DNA from 3 places in the Janthinobacterium svalbardense genome. Region 3 is predicted to be linked to each of the others. Evidence: predicted binding sites of a transcription regulator. Region 3 holds the regulator's gene; each other region holds the start of a gene.
The links. The regulator sigma-54, encoded in region 3, starts transcription at its own class of promoters, with help from an activator protein. The targets are predictions, from matches to a motif close to TGGCANGNAANCTGCTTT.
Positions count from the first base shown of each region.

Region 1 (10,314 bases), 2.6 Mb from region 3:
CGACCCGAAAGCGGAAGTGTGGCAGCACGCGGCGGCCGGCAGCCCGCTGCCCAAGCCGAAGGATTACACGGGGCCGCGCAGCTATTTCGAGTACCTGCAAACGGTGCAGCACGAAGGCCGGCACGGCGAGGCGTTCGGCTACCGCACCGTCAACTCCGACGTGCTGGGCTGGATCATCGCCCGCGTCACGGGGCAGAACGTCAACGACTATCTGTCCGAGCGCGTCTGGCAAAAGCTGGGCGCCGAGCAGGATGCCTACATGACGGTCGATTCGACGGGCACGCCGTTTGCCGGCGGCGGCTTGAATGCGGGCTTGCGCGACCTGGCCCGCTTCGGCGAGATGCTGCGCAACGATGGCCGCTACAACGGCCAGCAGATACTGCCCAAGGCGGCAGTCGACGATATCCGCCGCGGCGGCGACAAGCAGCTGTTCGCCAAGGGCGGCTATGATTTGCTCAAGGGCTGGAGCTACCGCGACATGTGGTGGGTCACGCATAACGACCATGGCGCCTACATGGCGCGCGGCGTGTACGGCCAGCGCATCTATGTCGATCCGAAGGCGGAAATGGTGATCGTGCGCTTCGCCTCGACGCCGACGGCGGCTAATGCGGCCAACGATCCGACCACCACGCCGGCCTTCGAAGCGCTGGGCAAGCTGCTGTTGGCCAAGCCGAAATAGGCTGCCAGCCGTGCGGCGGGCTGGGCACAACTGGAATACACTGTCCTTTCGTCACTAATTGTTGCCTGAATAGTAATTCATGCAGCGCACGCAAGGGAAGCACACCGTGGAAACCAGCTCGCCAGATCAACCGCGCCCGCCGCTCTGGCGGCGCCTGCTGTGGCCGGTTGCCCAGCTTGGCTCGGCCTTCAAGCTGACGGGCACGCATCTGCTGCACCACGTGATCGGCGCCAGCCTGATCGCCGCGCTGATGCTGGTGCTGGAAGGTTTTCACGTGCTTGAATGGCTCGATGCGGCCATGCTGCGCGCCAGCGCGGAACAGGGGCAGCTGCTGGAGCGGGGCAAGGACCCGGGCGCCGCCTACCGGCCCGGCATCATCGAAATCGACCAGCCCGCGTTCGAACAGGTCTTCGACGAACGCGAACCGCTGGAGCGCTCGCGCCTGGAGCAATTGATTGCGAGTGCTGCCGCGCGCGGCAGCAAGGTGCTGGCCATCGACCTGGACCTGGCGCCGGCCGTGTATGAACAGCACAAGGCGGGCGAGCGGCCGCTGGACCGCCTGCTCGACCAGCTGGCCGCCGATGGCCGGCAACTGGTGCTGATCCTGCCCGAACAATCGGACCAGAACGCGAACCTGCCGTGGATACGCGCGCGCTGCGCGGCCGGCATTCACTTCGCCAGCCCGCGGATCCGCGAACGCATGGGCGCCGTCACGCGCATCGAGCTGAAAAGCCCCGTGCTGGCGGCCGTGGCCTTCGAGCTGGCGCATGGCGCCGACGAGCAGGAGCAGCAGCAACCGATGCCGGCCGCATTGTCCCAGCAAAAGGAAGGGCTGGCGCTGGCCGGCCGCGTGTGCCAGCTGGCGCGGCGCACGGACAGTGAAAAGGAATTGGCGCGCTGGGCGTTCGAGCCCGTCATCCACGGCGACGCGAAGGATGCGGCGGAGCAGAACGCCGTCACGGCGCCGTTTCACCCGGCCGCCGTGGCGCCGCCATTCCTGAACCCCACGCGCACGCGCGTCCAACTGATCGATGGCCTGGCCGGCGTGGCGGCGAATGCACTACGCAAGAACGTTGTGTATATCGGCAGCACCTATGACGTGCGCGACCGCTATACGACGGCCGAAGGCGAACAGGCCGGCCTGCACCTGCACGCGGCCGCCCACACCTCGCTGGGCATCGGTACGGCCGACGTCAACAAATATGCGGTGTTCGTGGCCGACATCGTCATCGGCGTGCTGCTGGGCTGCCTGTTCGGCGGCCTGTGGACCTTGTACGGCCGCGCCGAACTGGCCATCGACACGCGCATGGAAGGCCACGATTTCAGCCGCCTGCACCGCCTGGGTACTTTGTTTGAATTCTATGGCATCCGCCTGATGCTGGTGCTGGTGTGGGCCTCGCCGTTTGTCATCGGCGCGCTGGCCATCTACCTGTCGCGCGGCTTGCTGGAGCAGGGCTGGTGGGTCAACCCCGGCCCCCTGATCGCCGGCATGTTCCTGCACGCGATGTCGCTGCGCGACGAAGCCCACCACCCGCACGAAGAAGTGCCCGGCCTGTCTGTGTGGGCCCAGCTGCGCCGCACGCATCCCGGCATCGTGCTGGTGCAGGCGCCGCTGGCGGTGCTGCTGTTGGTGGTGGCGCTGGTGTAGGGGGGCAGCTGCGCTTGATGCCGATCAGCCGATCAGTTTCAAGCCCGGCGGCAGCGCCTCGCCCAGCATGCGGCGGGTAACAGCTTCGTCCAGCTGCGTCACTTCGCTGACCATCGCTTGCCACAGGTGCGGGGCGCCGGCGGCTTTCAGGCGCGCCAACACGGTGGCGCGCAAGTCGTCGGCGATGTCGCGCGAGCGGTCGCCCGTCATGCGCGCCAGGTGGGTGGCGGCAAACGCCGCCGGCTCCACCTTTTTCCAGTCCAGCGCCAGCAGCATGGTGAGCCATTCGGCCACGGTGTCGCTGTCGACCACTTCGTGCGCGCTGCCGTGGAAGGGCTGGCGCGCGCCGACCCTGGCCAGCGCCCACAGGGTATTCGTACCCGCCGCTTCGCTATCCGCCTTCTGCAGACGCTTGATCAGCCAGGCGCCCACTTCGGCCTTGTAGGCACCGGGGATGCGCTCAAGCGAGGCGCCCAGGCGCAGCATGTCGTCATCGCTGCCGTCGACCAATGTGACGGGGCGGCTGCCGCGCTGGGCCGCATCGGCTTGCAGGTTGAAGGCGAAGTCGTCGAGCAGGCGCAGTTGCTGCTGCGTGCTCAAGCCGCCGGCCACCCTGCGCCACAGGGTCCACCATTCGGCGCACACCTGGTTGTCCTTGTGGTGCTGGATGCCCGTGTCGAACAGGGCCCACAGTTGCTCGATGCGCCACGGGTCGAGCGCGTCGCCATAGCCGGGACGCAAACAGTAGCCGGCCAGGTTCAGCCAGACACGCTCATGTTCGGCGGAGCGGCGCCGGCCACGCGCGCGTTGTAGCAAGGCGTCGAACAGCTGGCGCAGCAGCGGCGTTTCCCAGCTTTCGCGTCCGCCCAGCCCCCGTTCCAGGTGCTGGCGCAGCTGGCGCACTTCCTTGGTGTCGACCTTTTGCGCCTTGCCGCCGAAGATGCGCTCGATTTTTTCGATGGCTTCCTTCACGCGCGGCAAGGCAGTGGACGTTACGGCGTGGTTTTCCTCTTCGCCCCGTAACTGGAATTCCAGCAGCCAGCGCTGGCCGGCATCGGCTGCGGCTACGCAGTGCACTTCCAAAGTCCCTACTTCGGTCATGACTGTCGCCAGTTGCACGGTGATGTCGCGCTTGTCGCCGGCATCCTGTTTATCATGCAGCACGCTGGCCAGCGGCGGCAGGCGCAGATACTCGCCCGCGTCCAGGTCGACGAGCTCGCCCAGCTTGGGCGGCGCTTCTGCTTCAGCGAGGGAAGTGGCCAGGTGGAAGCGCACGGGCCGGCCCAGGCGCAGCGCGAACAGCCGCTCGCTCAGGCGGATTTCTTCGCCGCTGGCGCTGCCACGGGGCAGGATGCATACGGCGCGGTGTTCCTTGCCCGCCTCGCCCAGCACGAGAAAATAGCTGCGCGGCGAGCCGCCGCCGATGCGCGGCGCCTGGCCGCGTCGGGCCAGCGCGTAGGCGACGGCGCCACGCGCCACGGCCACGTCGGGATTTTCGTTGTGCAGGATGGTGAGGGGCTGACCCCGCCAGTGCGCGAGCGTGTCGGCCAGGCGGCGCGCCAGCGCGTCGGCGCGGAACACGCCGCCGTTCAGCAGCAAGGTGTCGGGCAGTGCGCCTTGATGCTGTTGCAAAAAGCTGGCCAGGTGGCGCGTGATGGCCGCGTCCTGCGCATACGGCAAGCCGAATTCGACGATGCCGGCGCGGCCTTTTTTCGCCGTATCGCCCAGTTCCACCTTCGGGAAAAAGCCATCGACCACCAGGGCCGCCACTTCCTCGCGCGTGATGTCGACGGAACGGCTGGCGCCTATCAGGCGCGAGCCGGCGCCCAGCAGGGTTACGCTGGCCTTGTCTGGTGCGTCGCTGGAGAGTAGCAGTTCCTTGGCGGCGCGGCAGCGCTCCATCAGCTGCGACAATCGCGCGGCGGACAGCTTCATGCCACCTTCGACGCCTGCCGCCATGCGCGTTTCCACCAGGTGGGCCAGCGCCAGGTCCATATTGTCGCCGCCGAGTATCAAATGGTTGCCCACGCTGCTGCGTGTGAGCTGGGGTTCGCCATCGTCATCGAAGGCGACGTCGATCAGGCTGAAATCGGTGGTGCCGCCGCCCACGTCGCAGACTAGAATGCGGCGCGTATTGGCCAGGTCGTCGCGCAAGGTGGTGCGCCTGCGCTGCAAATAATCATAAAAGGCGGCCTGCGGTTCTTCCACCAGGCGCAAGGTGGGCAAGCCCGCCAGGCGGGCTGCCTCCAGTGTGAGTGCGCGCGCACCCTCGTCGAACGAGGCAGGGATGGTCAGCACCAGTTCCTGCTCTTCGAGCGGAGAATCCGGGAAGCGGTGATTCCACGCGGCGCGCACATACGCGAGGTAGCTGGCGCTGGCCGCCACGGGCGACACCTTGGCCACGTCGGCGTCGGCACCCCATGGCAAAATCGGCGCCTGGCGATCCACGTTCGCATGCGACAGCCAGCTCTTCGCGCTGGAAACGAGCCGGCCCGGCACTTGCGCGCCGAGCTGGCGCGCCAGGGCGCCCAGCACGGGGTGTTCCGCGCTGGTGACATCGCCCTGTGGCCACGGCAGCTGCAAGTCGCCCGCCGCCAGTTCGCCAGGGGCAGGGTGGTAGCGCAGCGAGGGCAGCAGGGGGCGTGCGCCCACTTCGCCGGGAGCGAGCAGCTGCTCGATGGCGAACAGGTTGATTTCTGCCTGCGCATCGCCAGCCGCCGCATACGCCACCACCGTGTTGGTGGTGCCCAGGTCGATGCCGACCAGGAAGGCCGGCTTGCCCACAGCGCTGCGCATGTTTATGGCTGCGGCGTGCCGCGCACGTCGAATTCCACTTTCCAGCGCTCGGCGCCGTCAGGGGAAACGGCCAGCAGCTCCAGCGTGCCCGCTTCTGTCACGCGTGCGTGCAATTTCACCTGCACCACGTCGCCAGCCGAGCGGCCTTCGGCCGATAACGTCGCCTGGATTTCGCTCAGCTCCTGCAATTCATCGGGACCCCAGAAGTCCAGCAAGTCGCCGATCTGGTCGTTGCGCCGCGTGGACGAGGCGAAGAAGCGGAAGTGTACGGGCTCGCCCACCACCAGGCCGAATTGCTGGCCTGGCAGTTCCAGTTCGCTGCCTTCTTCCATGCCGAACGGCGCCACGCACAGGGCCTGGATCGGCGGTTCCATGCCGGGAATGGCCGGCATGGCCGATTCGATGGCCACATAGAAGGCGCTGGCCGTGCCGCCGCGAATGCGCACGCCATGGCCGCGCCGCACGTAGCTGTAGTAGGCCGCGCCACGCGCCACGGCCAGGTCCAGGTCGGCCCCGGCCAGCATGCGTGCCGGTTCCGCGCCTTCCAGGTATAGCCAGTCGTTGACGGTCGCCATGATGCGCTGCACCAGCAAGTCGGACTTGAAGACGCCGCCGTTGAACAGCACGGCCGTCGGGTGCAAGAAGCTGGCATCTTGCGACTGGCGGCCCGCAAAGCCTTCCAGTTCGCTGGTTGCCGCCACTTGCCGGCCCAAAAACGCCGCCAGGTGGCGCGTGATGGCCGCGTCCTGCGCATATGGCAAGCCCAGTTGCGTCAGGCCGGCGCGCGTGCGCACGGCAGGGCGGCTCGATGCTTCCACTTGCGGGAAGAAGCCGTCGAGAATGAAGGTGGACACTTCGGCGCGCGTCAGTTCCGTGCGGATGGAGCCGCCGATCAGTTTCGAGCCGCGGCTCGGCACGACGATCGGTGCCACATCGAGGCCGCTGTCGGCCAGCAGGCTTTCCTTGGCGCTGCGGCAGCCGTAAGTGAGCGCGCGCATTTGCCAGGCGTCCAGCTGCGTGCCGTTGACGGCCAGCTTACGGGCCACCAGGTGGGCCAGCGCCAGATCCATATTGTCGCCACCAAGCAGGATGTGTTCACCAACGGCCACGCGGTGCGGTTCCAGCACGCCATCGCGTTCCAGCACGGCGATCAGCGAAAAGTCGCTGGTGCCGCCGCCCACGTCGACGACTAAAATGATGTCGCCCGGCTTGACTTCCTTGCGCCAGCGTCCTTCGCTGGTCTGGATCCAGCTGTACAGGGCTGCCTGCGGCTCTTCCAGCAGGGTCAGCGAGGTGTAGCCGGCCGCCTGCGCCGCTTCCATCGTCAGCTCGCGCGCGGCCGGATCGAACGAGGCGGGGATGGTGACGGTGATTTCCTGCTGCGCGAACGGCGCTTGCGGGTGGGCGTTGTCCCAGGCCTGGCGCAAGTGCGTCAGGTAGCGCGTGGCGGCCGTGATCGGTGAAATGCGCGCCACTTCGGCCGGCGCGTCATTCGGCAAAATCGCCGCGCGGCGGTCCACGCCCGGGTGGCACAGCCAGCTTTTCGCACTGGAGACCAGACGGATGGGCGTGGTGGCGCCCCGGCTGCGGGCCATTTCGCCGACGACGAACGGCGCTTCGGCTTCCTCGGTGACCCAGGGCAGGGCCAGGTCGCCCGCCGTCACTTCGTCGGCGTGCGGCAGATACACGAACGATGGCAGCAGCGACAATTCTTCTACCGTGCCTGGCGCCGACAGTTGCGGCACTTTCAGCACGCCGTGGCTGGACTTTTCGCCGTCGCTCTCGACCAGGTTCACATACGACAGGGCGCTGTGGGTGGTGCCCAGGTCGATGCCGATGGCGTAGCGCGGGCCAGGGTTGATGGTATCGTTCACAGTTCCACCTCGGCCGGGGCCAGGATGGCGGCGTCGTGCTGCCCGCTCAGTTTCGGCAGGCGCACGCTCGAAGCGCGCCAGCCGCGGTGGCTCAGGGTGCCCGTGAATGGCGCCGAGCCGACGACGTTGCCCGTCAGGCGTACTTGCGCGGAATCAAAACCATCGTGGAGCACGATGCGGCTGCCCTCGGCTTCCTGGCGCACGGCCTCGATGGTGAAATACTCGCGCATGACCTTGGCGCAGCCTTCGTGCACCACGCGGGCGGCCGCGCCAATGTCGGCATCGGCATGGCTGCCCAAGTTTTCCTGGGTGAAATCGATCAATCGCGCTTCGCGTTGCAGCAGGGCCAGCAATTGCAGGGCGGCGTCCGGCGTGGCTTCTTTTAATATGACGGGCGCGGCGGCCGGCGTTGGCACGGGGGCAGGCGCAGGAGCAGGGGCCACCGGCGCCACCTCGGGCAAGGACAGTTTTTCCACGCGGGCCGCATAGGCGGCGTCCGACAGGGTGCTGAAGAAGGCGCCGAAAGCCAGCGGGACGCGGCGCCAGAACGATGGGTGGGACGATGGTGTGCTCATAGGAACTCGTTTCTCTGATCTGTAGGGTGGCGTCGGCGGCGCGCCGGGTGGCGGGGCCGCTTCGCAGGGTAGTGCATGTGCCGGGCCCGTCGTACATATCGGGCCGGCTGCGTTTGCCCGCATGATACCAGCTACCGGGCCGCCGCCAAAGCCGCCGGCCCCGGCGCAGCCAGCCTGACGCATGGATTTTCTTTGTTCCTGCGCAAGGAAACGCTCGATTTCGTGCCGTTTCGACTAGAATCGCGCATTAACTTTTCGCCTGACCTTGTTGCCATGATAATCCCCAGAAAGAAATCATGAAAAATTTATCCATATGTCTGTTCGGTCTGATGCTGCTGGCCGGTTGCGGCGGCAAGGGCGAGAGCGCGGGCCAGTCCAGCGCTGCGCGTCTCGATGGCAAGGAAAAGGGCAGCGAGTTTCTTGCCTATGAACACAATGTCAGCGTCGATACGAATGAGGCGCAAGTACGGCCCCTGTATGAAAAAGTGGTCGCCGCCTGCAAGGCCGACACGGAAAACGGCTGCTTGCTGCTCGATTCCAGCATCGACGGCGGCCGCTACGTGCACGCGCGCATCAGCATGCGCGCCAAGCCGGCCGGCATCAAAAAGCTCGTCGCGCTGGTCGCGGCCGGCGGCGACGTCACCAGCCAGGGCACCAAGGTGGAAGACCTGGGGCGCCCCGTGCTCGACAGCAAGAAACGCCTGGAGATGCTCAAGCAGTACCAGGCGCAATTGCAGGACCTGGAAAAGCTCTCGGGCGCGAACGTCGATGCCTTGATCAAGGTGACCAAGGAACTGGCCACCGTGCAAGTGGAACTGGAGCAGGCGACGGCGGCCAATGCGCTATTGATGCAGCGCATCGACACGGACTTGCTGAACGTGGCCATCAGCGCCGAAGGCAAGCAGTCGTTCTGGCGTCCCGTCAAGCGGGCGCTGGGTAACTTCACGGAAAACCTGTCGGAAGGCGTGGCCAACGCCATCACGGCCATGGCGTATATCCTGCCGTGGCTGATCGCTTTCGTGCTGCTGTTCCCGCTGGGACGCAAGGGCTGGCGCCGCCTGAGAGGAACACCGCGCAAGGATTAAAGTCTGCCGCGCACCTTTTTACGGCAATTTGAAACCTGGCTGCACAGTCCTTGTGCAGCCAGGTTTTTTTTCGTGCGGCGCTGGTCGCGTGCACCATGGCGGACGCCTGCCGGCGCTGGCATGCATTCTGCTTTAACAACATCGTAGTCCCAGTCCGTCCCCCACGAATCATTCACAGGAGTCCCCATGTCACGACGCATCATCCTGAAAGCGGCCGCCGCCGGCGCATTCGCCCTGGCCACGTCCACTTACATGCAGGCAGCCTTGGCCGCCGACACCATCAAGGTGGGCATCTTGCACTCCCTGTCGGGCACCATGGCCATTTCCGAAACGTCGCTCAAGGATGTGGCGCTGATGACGATCGCCGAGATCAATGCCAAGGGTGGCGTGCTGGGCAAGAAGCTGGAAGCCGTGGTGGTCGATCCCGCGTCGAACTGGCCCCTGTTCGCGGAAAAAGCGCGGCAACTGGTGGCGCAGGATAAAGTAGCTGTCGTGTTCGGCTGCTGGACATCCGTGTCGCGCAAGTCGGTTTTACCCGTCTTCAAGGAACTCAACAGCCTGCTGTTTTACCCCGTGCAATACGAGGGCGAGGAGCTGGAAAAGAATGTGTTTTATACGGGCGCCGCGCCGAACCAGCAGGCGATCCCGGCGGTGGAATACCTGATGAGCAAGGATGGCGGCGGCGCCAAGCGTTTCGTGCTGCTGGGTACGGACTATGTGTATCCGCGCACCACCAACAAGATCTTGCGCGCCTTCCTGAAAAGCAAAGGGGTCAAGGATAGCGACATCAGCGAGGTCTACACGCCGTTCGGCCACGCCGACTATCAAACCATCGTCGCCAACATCAAGAAGTTTTCCACGGGCGGCAAGACGGCCGTCATTTCCACCATCAATGGCGATTCCAACGTGCCGTTCTACAAGGAGCTGGGCAATGCGGGCTTGAAAGCCACGGATGTACCCGTCGTCGCGTTTTCCGTGGGTGAGGAAGAGCTGCGCGGCATCGATACCAAGCCGCTGCTCGGTCACCTGGCGGCCTGGAATTATTTTGAATCCGTCAAGAATCCCGTGAATACGGCTTTCATCAAGCAGTGGAAAACGTATGCGGTGGCGCAAAAGTTGCCGAACGCGGGTTCCGTCGTGACGAACGACCCCATGGAAGCGACCTATGTGGGCATCCACATGTGGGCGCAAGCGGTGGAAAAGGCCAAGTCGACGGACACGGACAAGGTGATCGCCGCCATGGCTGGCCAGAGCATGAAAGCACCATCGGGCTTCACCCTCACCATGGATGCAACGAACCACCACTTGCACAAGCCCGTGATGATCGGCGAGATCAAGGCCGATGGGCAATTCAATGTCGTGTGGAAAACCAAGGAACCGATCCGCGCCCAGCCGTGGAGCCCGTTTATCAAGGGCAATGAGGGCAAGCAGAAGTTATGAGTTAGCGGCAGAAAGGCCGGGGTCAGACCCGACGGGTCTGACCCCAGATTTTCGCTTGGGCTGAAGTAACGATGAGAGGTCTTTCCGCATGCGTCTGCTACGTCGTATTTTGTTATTACTGTGCCTGCTACCACCGTTCGCGCAGGCCGCCATCCCTCCAGAATTGCTCAAACCGCTATCCGGCGACGACCCCGATACCAGAGTCGCTGCCGTCGCC
Region 1 covers NZ_CP023422.1:4,476,988-4,487,301, reverse strand. The annotation lists gene CNX70_RS19760 (serine hydrolase domain-containing protein) at 1-679, shown strand, start outside; gene CNX70_RS19755 (CHASE2 domain-containing protein) at 759-2,327, shown strand; gene CNX70_RS19750 (Hsp70 family protein) at 2,352-5,123, opposite strand; gene CNX70_RS19745 (Hsp70 family protein) at 5,126-6,997, opposite strand; gene CNX70_RS19740 (DUF2760 domain-containing protein) at 6,994-7,572, opposite strand; gene CNX70_RS19735 (DUF4349 domain-containing protein) at 7,869-8,657, shown strand; gene urtA (urea ABC transporter substrate-binding protein) at 8,844-10,097, shown strand; gene urtB (urea ABC transporter permease subunit UrtB) at 10,186-10,314, shown strand, end outside.
Region 1: the regulator sigma-54 is predicted to act here: its motif matches at 8,774-8,791, upstream of urtA (urea ABC transporter substrate-binding protein).

Region 2 (10,314 bases), 2.8 Mb from region 3:
GCACCTCAACCTGAATACCCAGGGCGACCCGGCGCTGCGCAACGAGATGCGCGATTTGTTGCTTTTAAGATACACCCAGATGATGGGGCGCAAGGCCGACCTGATCATCGCCATGCAGCAGCCCGCGCTCGATTTTTTGCTGTCGGACCTGGCGCCGCTGGCGCGCGGCGTGCCCGTGCTGGCGATTAACACCTCGGGCATGGCCTTGCCGGCCGGCAGTCCGGCTGCCATCTGGCAGCAAAAGGCGAATGTCGATTTTCCCGGCACGCTGGCGCAAGCCATGGCGCTGTTCCCGGAAACCAAAACCATCGTCATGGCCGTCGGCACCAGCGAGGCCGACCAGGCCTTGAAGCGCAACATGCAGCAGGCGGCGCTGGCATGGCAGGGCAAGGTGGCCATGCGCTACCTCGATGACCTGACCCTGGAGCAGATGCGCGCGGCGGTGGCGCACCTACCCGCCGATGCCGTGCTGGTGGCGGGCAATGTCAACCGCGACGTGGCCGGCAGCATCGCCACGCCCGTGCCGTTTTCCGTGCAGCTGGCGCGGCTGGCGAATGTGCCCACCTTCGGCATGTACAACGCGACGGTCGGCAAGGGCATCCTGGGTGGCTCCATCCTGCACATCGAACAGGCCGCGCAGCAGGTGGCGCAGATGTCGCTGGCCGTGTTGGATGGCAAGGCGCCCGCCGCGCCGGGAGCCTTGCTGCCGCCGGCCCGCCCGGTGCCCATGTATGACTGGGAACAGCTGCAGCGCTGGGATGCCGACATCAGCCGCCTGCCGCCACACACACTGTTCTTCAACCGGCCGCCGGAACTGTGGGACGAGCACCGCGTTGCCGTGCTGCTGGTGGGCGGCGTTTTTATCGTGATGGCCTGCTTGCTGAGCGCCTTGCTGCTACAGCGGCGGCGCCTGCGGCGCGCCGAGAGCGAGGCGCGCGAGAGCGAGCAGCGCTTCCGCATCCTGGTCGAGCATGCGCCGGAAGCCATTCTGGTGTACGACCTGGACCTGGACCGCTTCGTCGACGCCAACAGCAGCGCGCAGCGCATGCTGGGCCTGTCGCGCGCAGCACTGCTGGCACGCGGGCCGTTCGACCTGTATGCCGGCAAGCAGCCCGATGGCTTGCCGCTGGGGCTGATGATGGAAGAGCATCTGCGCCGCGCCATGCTGGGCGAGCCTATCCTGGTGGAGCGCAATGTGCGGCGTGCCGACGGCAGCATTTTTCCCTGCGAGGTGCGGCTGGTCAAATTGCCCATGGAAGGGCGGCGCCTGGTGCGCAGCGGCATCGTCGACATTTCCGAGCGCAAGCACGGCGAGCAGGAATTGCTTGGCTACCGCGACCACCTGGAAGAACTGGTGCAGCAGCGCACGGCGGCCCTGTCGGTGGCCGTCACCGAGGCCGAATCGGCAAATCGCGCGAAAAGCGTCTTCCTGGCCAACATGAGCCACGAATTGCGCACGCCCTTGAATTCCGTGATCGGTTTTTCGCAGATGATGGCCGATTCGAGCAGCATGTTCGAGGAAGAAAAGCATAACCTGGCCATCATCAACCGCGCCGGCCATCATTTGCTGACCCTGATCAACGACATCCTCGAACTGTCAAAAATCGAAGCGGGCCGCATGCAGCTGCAAACGGGACCCGTGGACTTGAATGGCTTGCTCGACGAGGTGCTCGAGATGGTGCGCATGCGCTCGAGCGACCAGGGCATCGCGCTGCAGCTCGAACGTTCCGGCGTGCCGCCGCTGGTGCGCCTCGATGGCGCCAAGCTGCGCCAGGTGCTGCTCAATTTGCTGTCGAACGCGCTCAAGTTCATCGAGCAGGGCAGCGTGACCTTGTCGCTGGCGTGCCAGGCGACGGAAGGTGGGCAGATGGCGCTGGCCTTCGCCGTGCGCGATACGGGCAGCGGCATCGCGCAAGCGGACCTGGAGCGCATCTTTGAACCGTTCGTGCAGGCCGACAGCGCCGTGGCGCAGGCCGGCACAGGGCTTGGGCTGACCATTTCGCGCGAATTCGTGCGCCTGATGGGCGGCGAGCTGCGCGTCGACTCCACCTTGGGAGCGGGCTCCGTATTCCGTTTTGACCTGCGCGCACCGGTGCTGCAGCAGCCGGCGATCGCGGCGCTGGCGCCGGGCCGCGTGGCGCGCCTGCCGCCGGGCCAGCGCGGGCGCATGGTGCTGCTGGTCGACGATGACGACAACTGCCGCAAGCTGCTGGCCGGCTTGCTGGCGCCGCTGGGTTTCCAGCTGCAGGAAGCGGCGGGCGGCGCGCAGGCGCAAGCCATGCTGGCGGTGCAGCGCTATGACATGGTGCTGAGTGACTGGCGCATGCCGGACATGGATGGTCTGGCGCTGACGCGCTGGCTGCGCGCACAGCCGGCGCTGGTGCAGCCGCGCCTGGTGATCATGACCGCCTCCGCCTTCGAAGAAGAAAAGCAGGAGGCGCTGGCGGCCGGCGCCGACGGCTTCCTGCGCAAGCCGATCGAGCAGGAACACCTGTTCGCCATGCTGGAGCAGCAACTGGGCGTGCGTTTCCAGCGCACCGCTGCCGCGCCGCCGCGCGTGCCGGCGCCAGCCTTTGACTTGCAGCAGGCGCTGGGCCAGCTGGGCGCAGCCGAACGGCAGGCGCTGCTCGAATCCGTGCAAGCCCTCGATTTGCGGCGCAGCGCCATCGTGCTGGCCAGCGTGGCGACTGGCCTGCCGCAGCTGTCCGCGCACATCGCCGCCATGCTGGAACAGCACCAGTACCAGCCGCTGTGCGCCTTGCTGGCGCAGCTGGCCAGCGAACCGCAGGGCGAAGACGCATGACTTTTCACCTACCCAAGGGCTGGCACCTGGGCAGCGTATCCATCGTGCTGGCCGTCAGCGTGGCGCTGACCTGTGTCGTCACTGCGCTGCTGCTGGTGTTTGCCGTGCTGTTTTACCAGTCCGAACGCGAGCAGCGCTGGCAGCAGCTGCATCGCAGCCTGGCCGTCAGCGCGGACCAGCTGGCCGTGGCCATCGAACTGCCCTTGTGGAACCTGGACGAAAAGCAGATGCAGGCCATCATGCGCAGCATGCTGGGCAAGCGCGAACTGGTGGCCAGCTCCCTCACGCCGGGCATCGGCAAGGAGGCGCTGGTCCTGCGCCGCACTGCGGACGGCGCCATCGAGAGCCGCGCCGCGCTGTCCGCCGAAGCGGGCTGGCTGGTGCAGCGGCGCTCTGTGACGGCAGGCGGACAAGTCATCGGCAGCGTTGCCGTGTATGCCACGCCGGCCCTGCTGCACGCGCAGCTGCGCCAGCGCGCGCTGGGCATCGGCGCCATGATCGTGGCGCTTGACGTGATCCTGGTAGCCTGCATCTGGCTGCTCCTGTGGTGCCTGATGCTCAAGCCGTTGAAGGCCATCGGCCAGTACGCGGCCGGCGTCAAGGCGGGGCAGGGCGAAGCGTTCGGCACGCCGCCGAAAGCCTGGTTCCTGGGCGAGCTGCGCACCCTGTACCGCTCCATCCGCGACATGGTGGCGCTGCTCGACAGCCGTTACCGCGCCCTGCAGCGCAGCGAGGAGCGCGTGCAGATGGCGACGGGTGCGGCCAGCATCGGCATCTGGGACTGGAACGTCAGCAGCGATGCCTTGCAGTGGGATGAGCAGATGTACGCGCAGTTCAAGGCCGATGCGGCCAGCACCGTGTCGCCGGCGGCGATCTGGCGCGCGGCGCTGATGCCGGACGATGTGCCGGCGGCCAAGGAGGCCCTGCGCGCCGCGCTGGGCGCCGGCCAGGCGTTCACGCACGAATACCGCATCCTGTGGCCCGATGGCGCCATCCGCTACATCAAGGCCGACGCCGTGATCTTCCGCGACGGGCGGGGCTTGCCCATGCGCCTGGTGGGCTCCAACTATGATATTACGGCGCACCGCGAGGCCGAACTGGAACTGCTGCGCCACCGCCATCACCTGGAAGAACTGGTGGCCGAGCGCACGAGCGCCCTGTCGGTGGCCGTCAGCCAGGCGCAGGCGGCGAACCGCGCCAAGAGCACCTTCCTGGCGAACATGAGCCATGAACTGCGCACGCCCTTGAATTCCGTGATCGGCTTTTCGCGCCTGATGGCCGCCTCGCCCAACATGCAGGACGATGAAAAGCGCAACCTGGCCATCATCCACCGCTCCGGCAATCATTTGCTCACCCTGATCAATGAAATCCTCGAACTGTCGAAGGGCGAGGCGGGGCGCTTGCAGGCGCAGGCGACCGTGGTGGCGCTGGCGCCCCTGTTGCAGGAAGTGATGGACATGCTGGGCATGCGCGCCGAGCAGCAGGGCCTGACCCTGCGCCTCGATTGCGCGGACCTGCCGGCGGCGGTGCTGCTCGATGCGACGCGCTTGCGCCAGGTGCTGCTGAATCTGATGTCGAATGCCGTCAAGTTCGCCGGCAGCGGCGAGGTCACCTTGCGCGTGCGCGGCGAGCGGCGCGATGACGTCACGTGGCGCCTGTCGTTCGCCGTCAGCGACACGGGCATCGGCATCGCGCTGGAAGACCAGCAGCGCATTTTTGAGCCCTTCGTGCAGGCCGACAGCGCGGGGCCGAAGGATGGCACGGGCCTGGGCCTGGCCATCTCGCGCGAATTGGTGCAGTTGATGAAAGGCGAACTGACGCTGGAGTCCACGCCGGGGCAGGGTGCCACCTTCCGTTTCAGCATACCCGCGCAGGCGGCGCAGGCGCCAGTGCAGGCATCCGCGCTGCCGGCCATGTCGGCGCAGGCGGCAGTGCTGCCGGCACTGCAGGCGCAAGACTTGCTGCTGCTGGCCGGGGACGAGCGCGCCGCCTTGCTGGTGGCGCTGCGCGAATTGAACCTGGCCAGGGTGGCGCAGCTGCTGGCGGCCCTGCCGGCGTCGGCGGCGCCGTTGCTGGCGCCGCTGCAGGCCATGCTCGAGCAGCACCAGTACCGTCAGCTGTGCGTCTTGCTGGAGAGCGAGGGCCTGCTGGTGCGCGCTTGAATAGTGTGGACTGACAACATCGGATTCGATGAAAAGACGGACTAAGTGTCGTGGATGGATGGTGCTAAATTGCAATAAAGATTATGATGATAATACGTAGTTCATCGCAAAGAAATGTCTTGTCCAGCGTGGCAATCGAGCGCCGCGCCTCATCCAAAGCTGAGAGAACTGCTACATGCACCGCGATTTTTCCGAAGTGAATGCTAAGGGCGAAGTACTGATCGTTGAAGATACGCCGGCTTCGCTCAAGCTGTTGAGCGATTTGCTGGGCGGCGCCGGCTATGCGGTACGCCAGGCGCCGAACGGTGAACTGGCCCTGTGGACGGCCCAGGCGCGCCCGCCGGAGCTGATCCTGCTCGACGTGCGCATGCCGGGCCTCGACGGCTTTGAAGTCTGCCGCCGCCTGAAGGAGATACCGTCCCTGCGCCAGGTGCCGGTGATTTTCCTGTCGGCCCAGTACGATACGGACGACAAGGTGCGCGGCTTTGCGCTGGGCGCCGTCGATTTCATCGCCAAGCCCTTCCAGGCCGAGGAAATCCTCGCCCGCACCGACGCGCACGTGCGCCTGGCGCGGGCGCAGCTGCAGCTGGCGCAGGAGCGCGCCAATCTGGAGCGGCGCGTGGCCGAACGCACGGCGGAACTGGAGCAGGTGGCCAGCACCCTGGCGCGCGAAGTGCAGATCCGCCGCGCCAATGAAGAATTGCTGCGCCTGTCCGGCCAAGTCTTCGAAGCCACCCAGGACGCCATCCTGATCACCGATCCGGCCGGCACCATCGTCACGGCCAATCCCGCCTTTACACGCATCACCGGCTATGCGGCGCAGGAAGTGGTGGGCACGGACATCATGCGCCTGCATGCCGGACACACGGGCGAAGCGGTGTTGCAGGCCCTGCGCCAGGGCTTGCGCAGCAGCGGCTGCTGGTCGGGTGAAGTACAAACGCGGCGCAAGAGCGGCGACACCTATCCCTGTCTGCTCAGCGCCTCCACCGTGCACGGGCCCGATGGCGCCGTCGTTAACTACATCGGCGTCTTCCTCGATATCAGCGAGCGCAAGGCCGAGCAGCACTTGATCGATTTCCTCTCCTACCACGACGCGCTGACGGGTTTGCCGAACCGCGTGCTGCTGCGCGAACGTTTTGAACAGGCGCGCGCCAACGCCCTGCGCGACAGCCAGCAAGTGGTGCTGATGTGTCTGGACCTGGACCGCTTCAAGAACATCAACGATTCGCACGGCCAGGCGGTGGGCGACAAGGCGCTGCAAGTGGTGGCGCGTTTCCTCTCCGGCTGCGTGCGCGAGGGTGACACGGTGGTGCGCCAGGGCGGCGACGAATTCCAGATCCTGCTGCAGGACGATGCCCTGCTGGGCCGCACGCTGGCGCTGGCGCAAACCATTCTGGCCGGCTTGCGCGAAGAGCTCAATGTCGGTGGCGAGCGCCTGGCGCTGACCACCAGCATCGGCATCGCCATGTGCCCGGCCGATGGCGACAGCCTCGATGACGTGCTGCGCCACGCTGACACGGCCCTGGTGCGCGCCAAGGAAATGGGGCGCGACCATTACGCCTTCTTCACGGAGCGCATGGGCAGCGATATCCGCGCCCGCCTGGCCATGCAGCAGCAGCTGCGCGGCGCCATCTGCCGCGATGAATTCGCAGTGCACTACCAGCCGCAGATGTGCTTGCGCACGGGCGCCTTGCTGGGCGCGGAAGCCCTGCTGCGCTGGGAGAACCCGGTGCTGGGCAAGGTGTCGCCCGGCCTGTTCATCGCGCTAGCCGAGGAGTACGGCTTGATCACGGCCATCGGCGAATGGGTGCTGGAAAGCGTCTGCGCGCAGATCCGCGCCTGGCACGACGCAGGCCTGGGCAGCATCAAGGTGGCCGTCAACCTGTCCGGTAAACAGTTCGCGCAGGATCGCACGGTGCCTTTCGTCGAGGCGGTATTGCGTAAATACGGCATCGCACCCGCCTGCCTCGGCATCGAGATCACGGAAAGCACGGTGATGGGCGACCCGGACAAGGCGGTGGCGGCGCTGACGCGCCTGAAGGATATCGGCGTGGGTATTTCGCTCGACGACTTCGGCACAGGCTATTCCAGCCTGGGCTACCTGAAGCGTTTTCCCATCGATGTGCTGAAGATCGACAAATCCTTCGTCGACGACGTCACCACCAGCAGCAGCGACGCGGCCATCGCCCGTTCCGTCATCTCGCTGGCACATAACCTGGACATGCGCGTCATCGCCGAAGGCGTGGAAACGCGCGAACAGGTGGACTTCCTGACGGAACACGGCTGCGACGAAATGCAGGGCTATTATTTCAGCCGACCCCTGGCTGCCGCACCATTCACGGCCTTGCTGCGCGAACGGCGCTCCCTGGCCGTGGCCTGAGCATACACGCCGCGGTGCGGCTGCTGCACCATGCCGGTGCATTCGCAGCAGCGCGGTGCAGGATGCTCACTTTTCCATCCCCTGACGCTGGCACATATCCTGCTTAGGTAATCGCTTATTTACGCGATTGCCCCGCATGCCAGACAGTACCCATCCAGCCATGTCTTCACAGCCCAGCGCACACGGCGCCTGGCAGGCGCATTTGCGCCTGGGCTTTGCGCTGCACGATGGCGTCAGCCGCCTGGTCGAGCGCACGCATAGCGGCCCTTTGCGCGTGCAAAAGCCCCTGTATCCGGAAGGCGATGCCGTCTGCCACGCCATCATCATCCATCCGCCAGGCGGCGTGGTGGGCGGCGACCAGCTGGCCGTCGACGCCACGGTGGGCACAGGCGCGCATGCCTTGCTGACCTCGCCGGGCGCCGCCAAGTGGTACCGCGCGAATGGCCACGTCTCGGGTCAGCACATCGTGCTGCGCGCCGGTAGCGGCGCCGCCATCGAGTGGCTGCCGCAGGAAAGCATTTTCTTCGACCAGGCTTGCGTGCACCTGCGCCATGAAGTGGAACTGGCGCAGGACGCCAGCTATATCGGCTGCGACATCGTCTGCCTGGGGCGCAGCGCCTCGGGCGAAGTTTTCAACACGGGCAGCATCAGCCAGCAGGTGCAGATCCGCCGTGGCGGCAAGCTGCTGTGGTGGGAGCAGGGCGTGCTGGCGGGAGGCGGCGCCTTGATGGCCAGTCCCCTGGGGCTGGCTGGCCACACGGTATGCGCCACCCTGATCGCCGTCGGCACACCCGTTTCTCCATCCGTACTGGCAGCCGTGCGCGAGATCGCCGTGCCGGCTGGCGCCGTGTTTGGCGCCACGCACATGAAAGCGCTGGTGGTGGTGCGCCTGCTGTGCGGCGACAGCGAGGCGTCGCGCACGATCATGCTGGCCGCCTGGCTGCTGCTGCGCCCCGCCATGCTGGGACGCGACGCCGTCGTGCCCCGCAGTTGGAACACATAAGAACAGGAAAGACAAGGAAAACCATGGACCTGACTCCCCGAGAAAAAGACAAGCTGCTCATTTTTACGGCCGCGCTGCTGGCCGAACGGCGCCTGGCGCGCGGCTTGAAATTGAATTATCCGGAAGCGGTGGCCCTGATCAGCGCTGCCATCATGGAAGGCGCGCGCGATGGCAAGTCGGTGGCGCAGCTGATGTCGGACGGTACCAAGATACTCTCGCGCGCCGACGTCATGGACGGCATCGCCGAGATGATCCCCGATATCCAGGTGGAAGCGACCTTCCCCGATGGCAGCAAGCTGGTGACCGTGCACCATCCGATACCGTAAGCACACAAGCGACATTGACAGGAGCCCCTCATGACCCCAGGTGAATACAAATTGGAAGAAGGCGAAATCAGCTTGAATGCCGGGCGCGCCACGGCCACCGTGGTGGTGGCCAACCGGGGCGACCGTCCGATCCAGGTGGGCTCGCACTTTCACTTTTTTGAAGTCAATCCGGCGCTGGCCTTCGAGCGCTGGCGCGCCTACGGCATGCGCCTCAATATCACGGCCGGCACGGCCGTGCGCTTCGAACCGGGCCAGCAGCGCACGGTGGAACTGGTGGCGCTGGCGGGCGAACGCAAGGTCTACGGCTTCAATGGTGCAGTGATGGGCGACCTGCAAGACACTCCACCGGGAAAGGATTGAGATGGCCAGCATTCCCCGCAGCGCGTATGCCGAAATGTTCGGCCCCACCAAGGGCGACCGCATCCGCCTGGCCGACACGGAATTGTTCATCGAGATCGAGCATGACTACGCGATCTACGGCGAAGAAGTGAAATTCGGCGGCGGCAAGGTGATCCGCGACGGCATGGGCCAGTCGCAGCGCTGCGCGGCCGAGGTGATGGACACCGTCATCACGAATGCCGTCATCCTCGACCACTGGGGCATCGTGAAAGCCGATATCGGCCTGAAAAACGGGCTGATTTTCGGCATCGGCAAGGCGGGCAACCCCGACATCCAGCCTGGCGTGACCTTGCCCATCGGCGGCGCCACCGAGATCATCGCCGGCGAGGGCCTGATCGTCACGGCTGGCGGCGTCGACACGCACATCCACTTCATCTGTCCGCAGCAGATAGAGGAAGCGTTGATGAGCGGCGTGACCACCATGCTGGGCGGCGGCACGGGACCGGCCGTGGGCACGGCCGCGACCACCTGCACGCCGGGGCCATGGCATTTGCACGCCATGCTGGCGGCCGCCGACGCCTTCCCGATGAACCTGGGCTTCATGGGGAAAGGTAACGTCAGCCTGCCGCTACCGCTGGAAGAACAGGTGCGCGCGGGTGCCATCGGCCTGAAACTGCACGAGGACTGGGGCAGCACGCCGGCCGCCATCGACAACTGCCTGTCCGTCGCGGACCGCATGGACGTGCAGGTGGCGCTGCACAGCGACACCCTCAACGAGGGCGGCTTTCTGGAGCACACCCTGGCCGCCTTCAAGGACCGCACCATCCACACCTTTCACACGGAAGGGGCGGGCGGCGGCCATGCGCCCGACATCATCGCCGCCGTGGGACAGGCCAACGTGCTGCCGTCGTCGACCAACCCGACGCGCCCGTTTACCGTCAACACGCTCGACGAGCACCTGGACATGCTGATGGTGTGCCACCACCTGGACCCGGCGATTGCCGAAGACGTGGCGTTTGCCGAGTCGCGCATCCGCCGCGAAACCATCGCCGCCGAAGACATTTTGCACGACATCGGCGCCATCTCGATGATGTCGTCCGACTCGCAAGCCATGGGCCGCGTGGGTGAAGTGATCATGCGCACCTGGCAGACGGCGCACAAGATGAAGGTGCAGCGGGGGCCGCTGGCGCCCGACACGGCGCGCAGCGACAATTTCCGCGCCAAGCGCTACATTGCCAAGTACACGATCAACCCGGCCATCACGCATGGCATTGCGCACGTGGTCGGTTCCATCGAGGCGG
Region 2 covers NZ_CP023422.1:4,337,008-4,347,321, reverse strand. The annotation lists gene CNX70_RS19135 (PAS domain-containing hybrid sensor histidine kinase/response regulator) at 1-2,803, shown strand, start outside; gene CNX70_RS19130 (sensor histidine kinase) at 2,800-4,965, shown strand; gene CNX70_RS19125 (EAL domain-containing response regulator) at 5,141-7,345, shown strand; gene CNX70_RS19120 (urease accessory protein UreD) at 7,506-8,348, shown strand; gene CNX70_RS19115 (urease subunit gamma) at 8,372-8,674, shown strand; gene CNX70_RS19110 (urease subunit beta) at 8,705-9,034, shown strand; gene ureC (urease subunit alpha) at 9,036-10,314, shown strand, end outside.
Region 2: the regulator sigma-54 is predicted to act here: its motif matches at 7,434-7,451, upstream of CNX70_RS19120 (urease accessory protein UreD).

Region 3 (10,314 bases):
AAACGTTTAATGTGTATGATGGCCTGGGCATCAAGCTGCTGCAGGAATCGGGCGTGCAGACGGCCATCATCAGCGCGCGCCGCTCGGCCATCACGGCGCGCCGCGCGCAAGACCTGGGTATTACGCATGTGCACCAGGGCGGTCACGACAAGCTGACGCCGTTTCGCGAGCTGCTGGCGCTGACGGGCTTGACGGAAGAGCAATGCGGCTATATCGGCGACGATGTCATCGATGCGCCCATCCTGCGCCGCGTGGGCTTTGCCGTCAGCGTGCCGGGCGGGCGTCCGGAAGTGCAGGGCCTGGCGCACCATGTGACGCAGGCCGGTGGCGGCCGTGGCGCGGTGCGCGAGATCTGCGAATTCCTGCTGCGCGCCCAGGACAACTATGCGCGCGTCATGGCGCCGTTCCTGGAGTGAGGCGCGCCTTGCCGCCAGTGACATTTGAAAGAGTGAAATCCTATGCGTAAGCCAGGAGGCGCCCATCGCTGGCGCATGATGTTTACCGTGCTGGGGGCAGTTGTCTTTGCGCTGGGCAGCTTCTGGCTGCTGGAAGTGATGAACAAGAATGCCCAGGACATCACGGCCAGCAAGCATCAGGATGAGCCCGACTATTTCATCACCAATTTCAGCCTGGTGCGCATGGACTTGACGGGCAAGCCCAGCTATATCGTGTCGGGCACCAAGCTCACGCATTATCCGCTGGACGATTCTTCCGATATCGACCAGCCTTTCGTGCGCAAGCTCACGCCAGGCATGCCGCCGATGAACATGAATGCGGAACTGGCGCATATCGACCAGGACAATACCCGGCTGCAACTGCACCGCAATGTCGTGATCGACCGCGCGGCCAGTCCGAAGGCGCAGAACCTGACGGTCAAGACGGAAGCGCTGACGGTATTCCCGGACGAGGAAAGAATGGAAACGGACGTGCCTGTCGATATCCTGACGGGCACCTCGCGCCTCAATGGCATCGGCATGAAGGCCAATAACGCCACCGGCGTGGTGGAAGTGCAGAATGCGCTGCGCATGGTCCTCCCGCCGAAACCGCGCCCGGCCGCGGCGGCAAAATGACAGAATGAAACAAGGAAACCATACTATGAAGAACATCTTGCTGTTGACCGTATTTTCTCTGGCCATGATGGGCGTGGCGCATGCCGAGAAGGCCGATTCCGAGAAGGAAGCCGTCATCACGGCACGCAGCGGCCATGTCGATGACGTCAAGCAGATTCGCACCCTGACGGGCGACGTGGTGCTGGTCAAGGGCACCCTGACCATGAAGGCGGGCCGGGCCCTGATCACGGAAGATCCGCAAGGCTACCAGTTCATCACTTTCTGGGCCGATCCCGGCAAGCTGGCCACCTTCCGCCAGAAGCGCGATGGCGCGGGCGACCTGTGGGTGGAAGGCGAAGCGGAGCGCGTGGAATACGACAACAAGACGGAAGTGGTGAAGCTGTTTTCCAGGGCCAAGCTGACGCGCCTGGAAGGCACGAAAGTGACCGACGTGGCCAATGGCGCCTTCATCTCGTATGACAGCCGCAAGGAAGTGTTTGCGATGGAAAATTCCGACAGCGGCACCAGCACCCCGGACGGTGGCAGCGTGCGCATGGTGATCCAGCCGAAGCCCAAGGCACCGGCCACGCCCGCGCCAGGAAAGAAATAATGGACAATACTCGTTGCGGCAGCACCCTGATCGTTCGCGGGCTGCAAAAAACCTATGGCAAGCGGCAAGTCGTGCATGATGTCTCGCTGCAAGTCGAATGCGGCGAAGTGGTGGGTTTGCTGGGCCCGAACGGCGCCGGCAAGACCACCTCGTTCTACATGATCGTCGGTCTGGTGCCGTCCGATGGCGGCACCATCGATATCAGCGGCGTGGATATTTCCCGCCTGCCGATCCACCGCCGCGCGCAGATGGGCCTGTCGTATCTGCCACAGGAAGCGTCCGTCTTCCGCAAGCTGACGGTGGAAGACAATATCCGCGCCGTGCTGGAAATCCAGACCGTCGAAGGCCGTCCCCTGAAGAAGGCCGAGATCGAGGAGCGCCTGGATAAATTGCTGGCCGACTTGCAAATTGAAAAGTTGCGCGAGAACCAGGCGCTGTCCCTGTCGGGCGGCGAGCGGCGCCGTGTGGAAATCGCCCGCGCGCTGGCCACCGACCCGCGTTTCGTGCTGCTCGACGAACCGTTCGCCGGTGTCGACCCCATCGCCGTGATCGAGATCCAGCGCATCGTGCGCTTCTTGAAGGAGCGCAATATCGGCGTGCTGATCACCGACCATAATGTGCGCGAGACGCTGGGTATTTGCGACCGTGCCTACATCATCAACCAGGGCTCGGTGCTGGCGTCGGGACGCCCCGACGACATCATCGCGAACGAGTCGGTACGCCGGGTCTATCTGGGCGAACACTTCCGCATGTGAGCCAATGAAACAATCATTGCAGCTGCGCACTTCGCAGCACCTGGCACTGACGCCGCAGTTGCAGCAATCGATACGCCTGTTGCAATTGTCTACCCTGGAATTACACCAGGAACTAGAGCAACTGCTGACGGACAATCCCTTGCTCGAGCGCCTCGACGATCCGCTCGACCATTCGCTGCGCCTGCTGTCCGACGGGGCCCTGAGTTCCACGGCCGCGCCGGCCGAAGCACCGCCCCAGCCGCCAGGCCAGGATGCGCCCGCGGCGCCGGCCGAAGCAGAAACCTTTGACGGCGAAGCGGGCGACAGCCCGGCCGCCGCGGATGGTGGCGACAGCGACTGGAGCGAGGCGAGCCGGGGCAAGGCGCCCGACGACGAAGATTCGCGTCCGCAATTGGAGGCCCATCACTGCACCCTGCGCGAGCACTTGATGGAGCAGATGCGCGTGACGGTGCTCGAATTGCGCGACCGCGCGCTGGTCGAGCTGATCATCGACGCGCTCGACGACAATGGCTACCTGGAAGAGTCGCTCGACGACATCCTGGCGCGCCTGCCGGAAGAGCTGGAAATCGACGCCGACGAGATGCGTACGGCCTTGTCCCTGCTGCAAAGTTTCGATCCGCCCGGCGTGGGTGCGCGCAACGCGTCCGAATGCCTGGCGCTGCAAATCAAGCGCTTGCCGCACGTCGCCATGGTGACGCGGCGCATGGCCCTCGTCATCGTGGAAAAGCACCTGGCCTGGTTTGCCCAGCGCGATTTCAACAAGCTGAAAAAAGCCCTCGATTGCGACGAGGAAGACTTGCGTGAAGCGCAGACGGTGATTCGCCAGTGCAATCCGCATCCGGGCGCCGTGTTCGCCTCGGATGTGTCCGATTACGTGGTGCCCGATGTCGTCGTCAAGCGCGCGCGCAATGGCTGGCAAGTCACCCTGAACAACGACGTCATGCCGCGCCTGCGCGTCAATGCCATGTACGCCAACTTGCTCAAGCAGGGCAAGGGCGAGGGCGCCATGGGCGCGCAATTGCAGGAAGCCAAGTGGCTGATCAAGAATATGCGCCAGCGTTTCGACACGATCCTGCGTGTGGCGCAGGCGATAGTAGAAAGACAAAAGAACTTTTTCTCGCATGGGGCCGTTGCCATGCGCCCCCTTGTGCTCCGTGAAATAGCTGATACACTGGGTTTACACGAGAGTACTATCTCGCGGGTAACAACCCAAAAGTACATGCTGACCCCGCATGGCATGTTTGAGTTGAAATATTTCTTTGGTAGCCACGTCGCCACCGAAGCGGGGGGCGAAGCATCATCGACGGCGATACGGGCATTGATCGTGCAACTGACAGGAGCAGAAGACCCTAAAAATCCTTTATCCGACAGTAAGATTGCGGACATGCTGGGGGAACAAGGCATGGTGATTGCGCGACGTACTGTTGCCAAATACCGGGAAGCGTTGAAAATTCCGCCAGTGAGCCTGCGTAAGTGTTTGTAAGTTTTTTTCGGTTCCTCTGCGGGCCGGATAGGATGGACCGCACGAACCCGATCATCTTTAGGAGTGTGTATGAATCTCACCATCAGCGGACATCATCTCGAAGTGACACCAGCCATCCGTGAATACGTACAAACGAAGCTGGAGCGCGTGAAACGTCATTTCGATCAAGTTATCGATATCGCCGTGATTCTGACCGTGGATAACCTCAAAGAGAAAGAAAAACGTCAAAAGGCCGAAGTCAACCTGCGTCTGAGTGGCAAAACAGTCTATGTGGAAAGCCTGGCGCACGACCTGTATGCCGCAATCGATACCCTGATCGACAAGCTGGACAGGCAAGTGATGAAGTACAAAACCAAAGTGCAAGGGCACGGTAAAGAGGCGATCAAGCATCTGCCAGACAACTCCGAGGAAGACGCCGTCGTCGCCGTTTAAGGCCACCCGCTTCCAGCAGTTGTGATCAACTAAGGGCGCACATCTTGCGCCCTTTTTTGCGCCCGTACCTGTCGAACGCAATGTTCCCCGCGCAGGCGCTAAAATGTTGGCACTTTCACTTCTTTCCTGCCTGCCATGAGCGACTTCGTCCAGACCTCCATCCGCAACCGCACCGGGCACATCGTGCTCGACCGTCCGAAAGCCTTCAACTCCCTGTCGCTGGAGATGGTGCGCGCCCTGAGTGCCGTCTTGCTGGCCTGGCGCGACGATCCGCAGGTGGACGCCGTCGTGATCCGTTCCAGCAGCGAAAAAGCCCTGTGCGCCGGTGGCGATATCCGTTTCTTTTATGATGCGGGCCTGGCTACGCCGCAAGGCGGCAGTGCATTGCTGGAAGATTTCTTTACGGAAGAATACGCCTTAAATCATGTCATTCATTTCTACCCGAAACCGTATATCGCCGTGATGGATGGCGTGGTCATGGGTGGCGGCATGGGCGTGGCGCAAGCCGGGCCCGGCAATCGCTTGCGCATCGTCACGGGCCGCACGCGCATGGCCATGCCGGAAGTCAATATCGGCTTGTTCCCGGACGTGGGTGGCAGTTATTTTCTGTCCCGCCTGGCCGGCCAGCTGGGCCTGTACCTGGGCTTGACGGGCTTGACGATCAACGCGGCCGATGCCCTGTACACGGGGCTGGCCGATGTCTATCTGCCCGAGGCGCAGATGGGGGCGCTGCTGGCGCTGTTCGAATCGACGCCGGGCGAGGCCTTGCCGGTGGCCATCAAGGCGCTGGCGGCACCGTTCCAGGCCGAGGCGGGGGCTTCTCCTTTGGCCACGGCGCGCGCGGCGCTGGACCGCCATTTCGGCGCCCCTTCCGTGGCCGCCATCATGGCCTCGCTGGCGCAGGACGACAGCGCGTTCGCAGGCAAGGCGCTGGCGGCCATGCGTTTGCGTTCGCCGCTGATGATGTCGGTTACCATGGAATTGCTGCAGCGCGGTGCCCACCTGGGCGTGGCCGACTGCCTGCGCCTGGAGCGCAGCGTGGTGCGCCACAATTTCGCGCATGGCGAAGTGCTGGAAGGCGTGCGCGCGCTGGTGGTCGACAAGGACAATGCGCCACGCTGGAACCCCGCCAGCCTGGACCAGGTCGATGCAGCCATGGTGGCGCGGTTCTTTGCGCCCGTCTGGCCGGCCACGGCGCATCCGCTGCGCCACCTCAACTGATTAAGCGCGCTCGCGGTGGCGCAGCACGACTCTTTCGTTGGGGCCGAAGTATTGCGCCAGCCGTTCCGCCATGTACACGGAGCGGTGCTGGCCGCCCGTGCAACCGAGCGCCACCGTCAGGTAGCTGCGGTTGTCGGATTTGAATGATGGCAACCATTTCTCGATGAAGGCGCGGATGTCGGCCAGCAGTTCCAGCGCGCTCGGTTGCGCGTCGAGGAAGGCGATCACGGGCGCATCGCGTCCGTCGAGCGGACGCAGCGCGAGGTCGTAATAGGGATTCGGCAAGGCCCGCACATCGAAGACGAAATCGGCGTCCAGCGGCACGCCCAGCTTGAAGGCGAACGATTCGAAGAACAGGGTCAGCGGCGCGCGTTCGGAGGCGACGATATCCTTGATCCAGGCGCGCAATTTATTGGCGCTCAGTTCCGAGGTATCGATCACATGGCCCAGCTGTTCGATGGTCGACAGGCGCTCGCGTTCTTCCGAGATGCATTCGATCAGGGTACGGCGGCTGGCGGGGTTCTGGTTCGGACGCAATTCGTGCGACAGCGGATGGCTGCGCCGCGTTTCCGAGAAGCGCGCCACCAGCGAATGCGTGGTGGCCGTGAGGAACATCACCTTGACGTCGTGCCCCTGGTCGCGCAGCAGGGCCACATTGTGCGGCAGGCTGGCCAGCGACTCGGCGCTGCGCGCATCGACGGCGACGGCCAGTTGCGGTGTGCCTTCGTCGAGCAAGGTTTGCACCAGGCTGGGCAGCAAGGCCGGTGGCAGGTTGTCGACACAATAGTAGCCGGTATCTTCCAGCACATTGAGCGCGACGGATTTACCGGAGCCGGATATTCCGGTGATAAGGACGATATGCATACGCCGATCATACAATAAAGATCGGCACTGCGCTCCCAAAGCAATGATCTTTACAGATTATTGCAATTTAGACTGTACTAACGGTTCGCCCATGCATGGGTGAACTCCTTGCAACGCTAGTCGCCACTCATTGCCAACCTCTGCCGTTCCATGAACTCCTGCAAGGTATCGATGCCGCGCAGCTGCAGAATCGTATTGCGCACGGCCGCTTCCAGCAGCACGGCGATGTTGCGGCCGGCGGCGACGGGGATGACGACCTTGCGCACTGGCAAGCCGAGCACGTCTTCCGTGGGGAACAGGAAGGGCAGGCGTTCGACTTCCTCTTCCAGCGCGTTGCGGCGCACCAGGTGCACGATCAGTTTCAAGCGCATCTTGCGGCGCACGGCCGTTTCTCCAAAGATGGCCTTGATGTCGAGCAAGCCCAGGCCCCGCACTTCCAGCAGGTTTTGCAGCAGGGGTGGGCAGCGGCCTTCGATCATGTTGGGCGCGATGCGCGAGAATTCCACGGCGTCATCGGCCACCAGGCCGTGGCTGCGCGAAATCAGTTCCAGGCCCAGCTCACTCTTGCCCAGGCCCGAATCGCCCGTGATCAGCACGCCCACGCCCAGCACGTCCATGAACACGCCATGCATGATGATGCGCTGCGCCAGCTTTTTGGACAGGTAGACGCGCAGGAAGTCGATCACTTGCGCGGCCGGCAGCGGGGTCGAGAACAGGGGAATGTTTTGCTCGTCGCAGATGGCGAGGATGTCGGGCGGCGTTTCCAGCCCTTGCGCGATGATCAGCGCGGGTGGGCCGCCGGCGATCAGTTCACCGATCACATGCGTGCGCGTGTTGACCTTCAGGCGCTGATAATAATTGATTTCCTGGTGGCCGAAGACCTGGATGCGGCCCGGATGGATCAGGTTCAAGTGGCCCACCTGGTCGGCGGCCGACGAGACATCGCCCGAGATCAGGCGCTCGCCGCCGGGGAAACCGGCGAACCAGCCCAGTTGCAGACTTTCACGATTATCGTCGTACAGGCGTTGTATCGTCAGCGGCGTTTGCAACATGGCAGTCTTCTTCAGGAGTGGAGGAATACCTGAAGTTTAACCCGTCGCTTGCAGACTGGGTTGCCAATTGACGATGCGCGAATGCACGGATTTCGGTTCCGGATCCGTGGCCAGCGCCGTGCGGAAGGCATCGTCGGAAAACATTTCGGCGATTTCCGACAAAATTTCCAGATGTTGCTGGGTGACATGATCGGGAATCAGCAGGAAAAACAGCAGATTGACGGGCTTGCCATCGGGCGACTCGAAGGGAATCGGCTCGGCCAGGCGCACGAAGGCGCCCAGCGGGGCTTTCAGGGTCTTGCTGCCTTTGACCCTGCCATGCGGCACGGCCACGCCATGGCCCAGGCCTGTCGAGCCCAGGCGTTCGCGGGCAAAAAGATTGTCCGAAACGGTAGAGCGGGCGATGCCGTAATTGTTTTCGAAGATCAGGCCGGCTTGCTCGAAGGCGCGCTTTTTACTGGACACTTCCAGGTCCAGCAGGACGTTTTCGAGAGATAGTATTTTGCTAAGATTAGTCATGACACTCAATGAAATGGTGCAATGCGCAGAGGGCTTGCGAGCCGAATTATAGGCCTGTTTCTGCGGCCTGTAACGCCAATTCTCAACAGTATACGCGCGCTGCGGGCACAGTGCGCGCTACAGCCCATGTCGCCATCATTTTAGCAAAAAAATAACATCGGGGTGTATCGGCTATTTCTTGATTAAAAACACACGGCGAACAGATTTTTCCGCCGCCGAATGCCGATTTTCCGATTTTTCAGCGTCTTTGACATGCTCTGCGGCACTACTGCAACGTTGTTTTAAAACACAGCCAACATTCCTGTTGGCATGGTTTTGTGCTGTTGCCTGGTATTACTGGCGCGCATTGCGCAGATTGCCCGGCATCGTGCCCGTGCTGAAGTTGCTGCGCCACGGATTGATATCGAGCCCGCCGCGGCGTGTATAGCGCGCATACACGGACAGTTTTTGCGGCTTGCACTGGCGCAAGATATCGACAAAGATGCGCTCCACGCATTGCTCATGGAATTCATTGTGTTCGCGGAAACCGATCAGGTAGCGCAGCAGGCTTTCCTGGTCGATCTGTGGTCCTGCATACGCGATCTGCACGCTGCCCCAGTCCGGCTGGCCTGTCACCAGGCAATTCGATTTGAGCAAGTGCGAGACGAGTTTTTCTTCCACCGGCGCATCATCGAACGCCGCCTTCAGCAGCAGCGGCGAGGGCGTGTATTGCGTGATTTCCAGGTCCAGGCGGTCGAGCAGCACGCCGTCGAACTCGCCCATTTTGAGCTTGCCGAAATCTTCCTGCAAGGTCAGTTCCACTTGCACGGGCGCGCCAAAGCCGTTCGACAAATCCTGCTTGAGCAAGGTCAGCAACGCTTCCGGGCTATCCAGCTTGGTCTGGTTGAACGAGTTCAGGTACAGCTTGAACGATTTCGACTCGATGATGTTGGGCGAATCGGCCGGCGCGCTGACCTTGGCAATGGCCACCTGCGGCTTGCCGCGCTGGTTCAGCCACGACAGTTCATACGCATTCCAGATATCGAGGCCGAAGAACGGCAGTGTGCCGTGCAATTCCAGTTCGTCGCGCTTGCCCTGGCGCGGAATCGGAAACAGCAATTCCGGCGCGTAATCGCTGCGGTAGGCGGAGCTTTTGCCCAGGGGAGACAGTTCGGCGAGGTCGTTGGTGGTGGTCATGGTCGTGTGGCGTAGTTCGGTCAAGGACGCATGGTAGCCTATTTCAACCCAACGGCGACGACTGGGGTCGTACCCTGCAGGGTACGATCCCAGTATTTGCAGTTGGGCTTATTGCCCGAGGAACAGCTTATACACAGGATTGCTGCTTTCATCCCAGTAACGATAGCCGAGGGTATCGAGGAAGCGGGCGAATTCTCCCATTTCATCGGGCGGCACTTGCAGGCCCACCAGGATGCGGCCCACGTCGCCGCCCTGGCTGCGGTAATGACACAGGGAAATATTCCAGTTCGGCGCCATGCTGTCGAGGAAGCGCATCAGCGCACCGGGGCGCTCGGGGAATTCAAAGCGGTACAGCAGCTCATCCTGCGCCAGGCGGCTCTTGCCGCCCACCAGGTGGCGGATGTGCGACTTGGCCAGCTCGTCGTGGGTCAAGTCCAGCGTCTTGAATTCATGCTCCTCGAATTTCTTCGCCATCGCCCCGGATTCATGCCGGTCGGCAATCTGGATGCCGACGAACACGTGCGCGGCTTTTTCATCGCTGATGCGGTAGTTAAATTCCGTCACGTTGCGCGCGCCGATGAGCGAGCAGAAGCGTTTGAAGCTGCCCCGCTGTTCGCGCATGGTGACGGCAAACACGGCTTCGCGGAACTCGCCCAGCTCGGCACGCTCGGCGACGAAGCGCAAGCGGTCGAAATTCATGTTGGCGCCGCAGGCGATGGTGACCAGCGTCTGGTTGACGATGGGGTGTTTGCTCAGGCTGGCCCGCTCCACGTAGGCCTTGGCGCCGGCGATGGCCAGTGCGCCGGCCGGTTCCAGAATGGAGCGCGTATCCGTAAATACATCCTTGATGGCGGCGCAGATGGCGTCCGTGTCGACGATGATGATGTCATCGACATATTGCTGCGCCAAACGGAAGGTTTCCTCGCCCACCAGGCGCACGGCCGTGCCGTCCGAAAACAGGCCCACGTCGGGCAGGGTGACGCGTTCGCCCGCTTTCAGCGAGCGCGCCATGGCGTCCGAATCGACCGTTTGCACGCCGATGATCTTGATGTCGGGGCGAATCTGTTTCACGTACGCAGCCACGCCGGCGATCAGGCCGCCGCCGCCGATGGCCACGAAGATGGCGTGGATGGGGCCGGAATGCTGGCGCAGG
Region 3 covers NZ_CP023422.1:843,046-853,359, forward strand. The annotation lists gene CNX70_RS03660 (KdsC family phosphatase) at 1-416, shown strand, start outside; gene lptC (LPS export ABC transporter periplasmic protein LptC) at 459-1,070, shown strand; gene lptA (lipopolysaccharide transport periplasmic protein LptA) at 1,096-1,659, shown strand; gene lptB (LPS export ABC transporter ATP-binding protein) at 1,659-2,414, shown strand; gene CNX70_RS03680 (RNA polymerase factor sigma-54) at 2,419-3,897, shown strand; gene hpf (ribosome hibernation-promoting factor, HPF/YfiA family) at 3,967-4,329, shown strand; gene CNX70_RS03690 (enoyl-CoA hydratase/isomerase family protein) at 4,465-5,550, shown strand; gene rapZ (RNase adapter RapZ) at 5,551-6,414, opposite strand; gene hprK (HPr(Ser) kinase/phosphatase) at 6,531-7,466, opposite strand; gene CNX70_RS03705 (PTS sugar transporter subunit IIA) at 7,503-7,985, opposite strand; gene queF (NADPH-dependent 7-cyano-7-deazaguanine reductase QueF) at 8,319-9,161, opposite strand; gene ilvA (threonine ammonia-lyase, biosynthetic) at 9,270-10,314, opposite strand, start outside.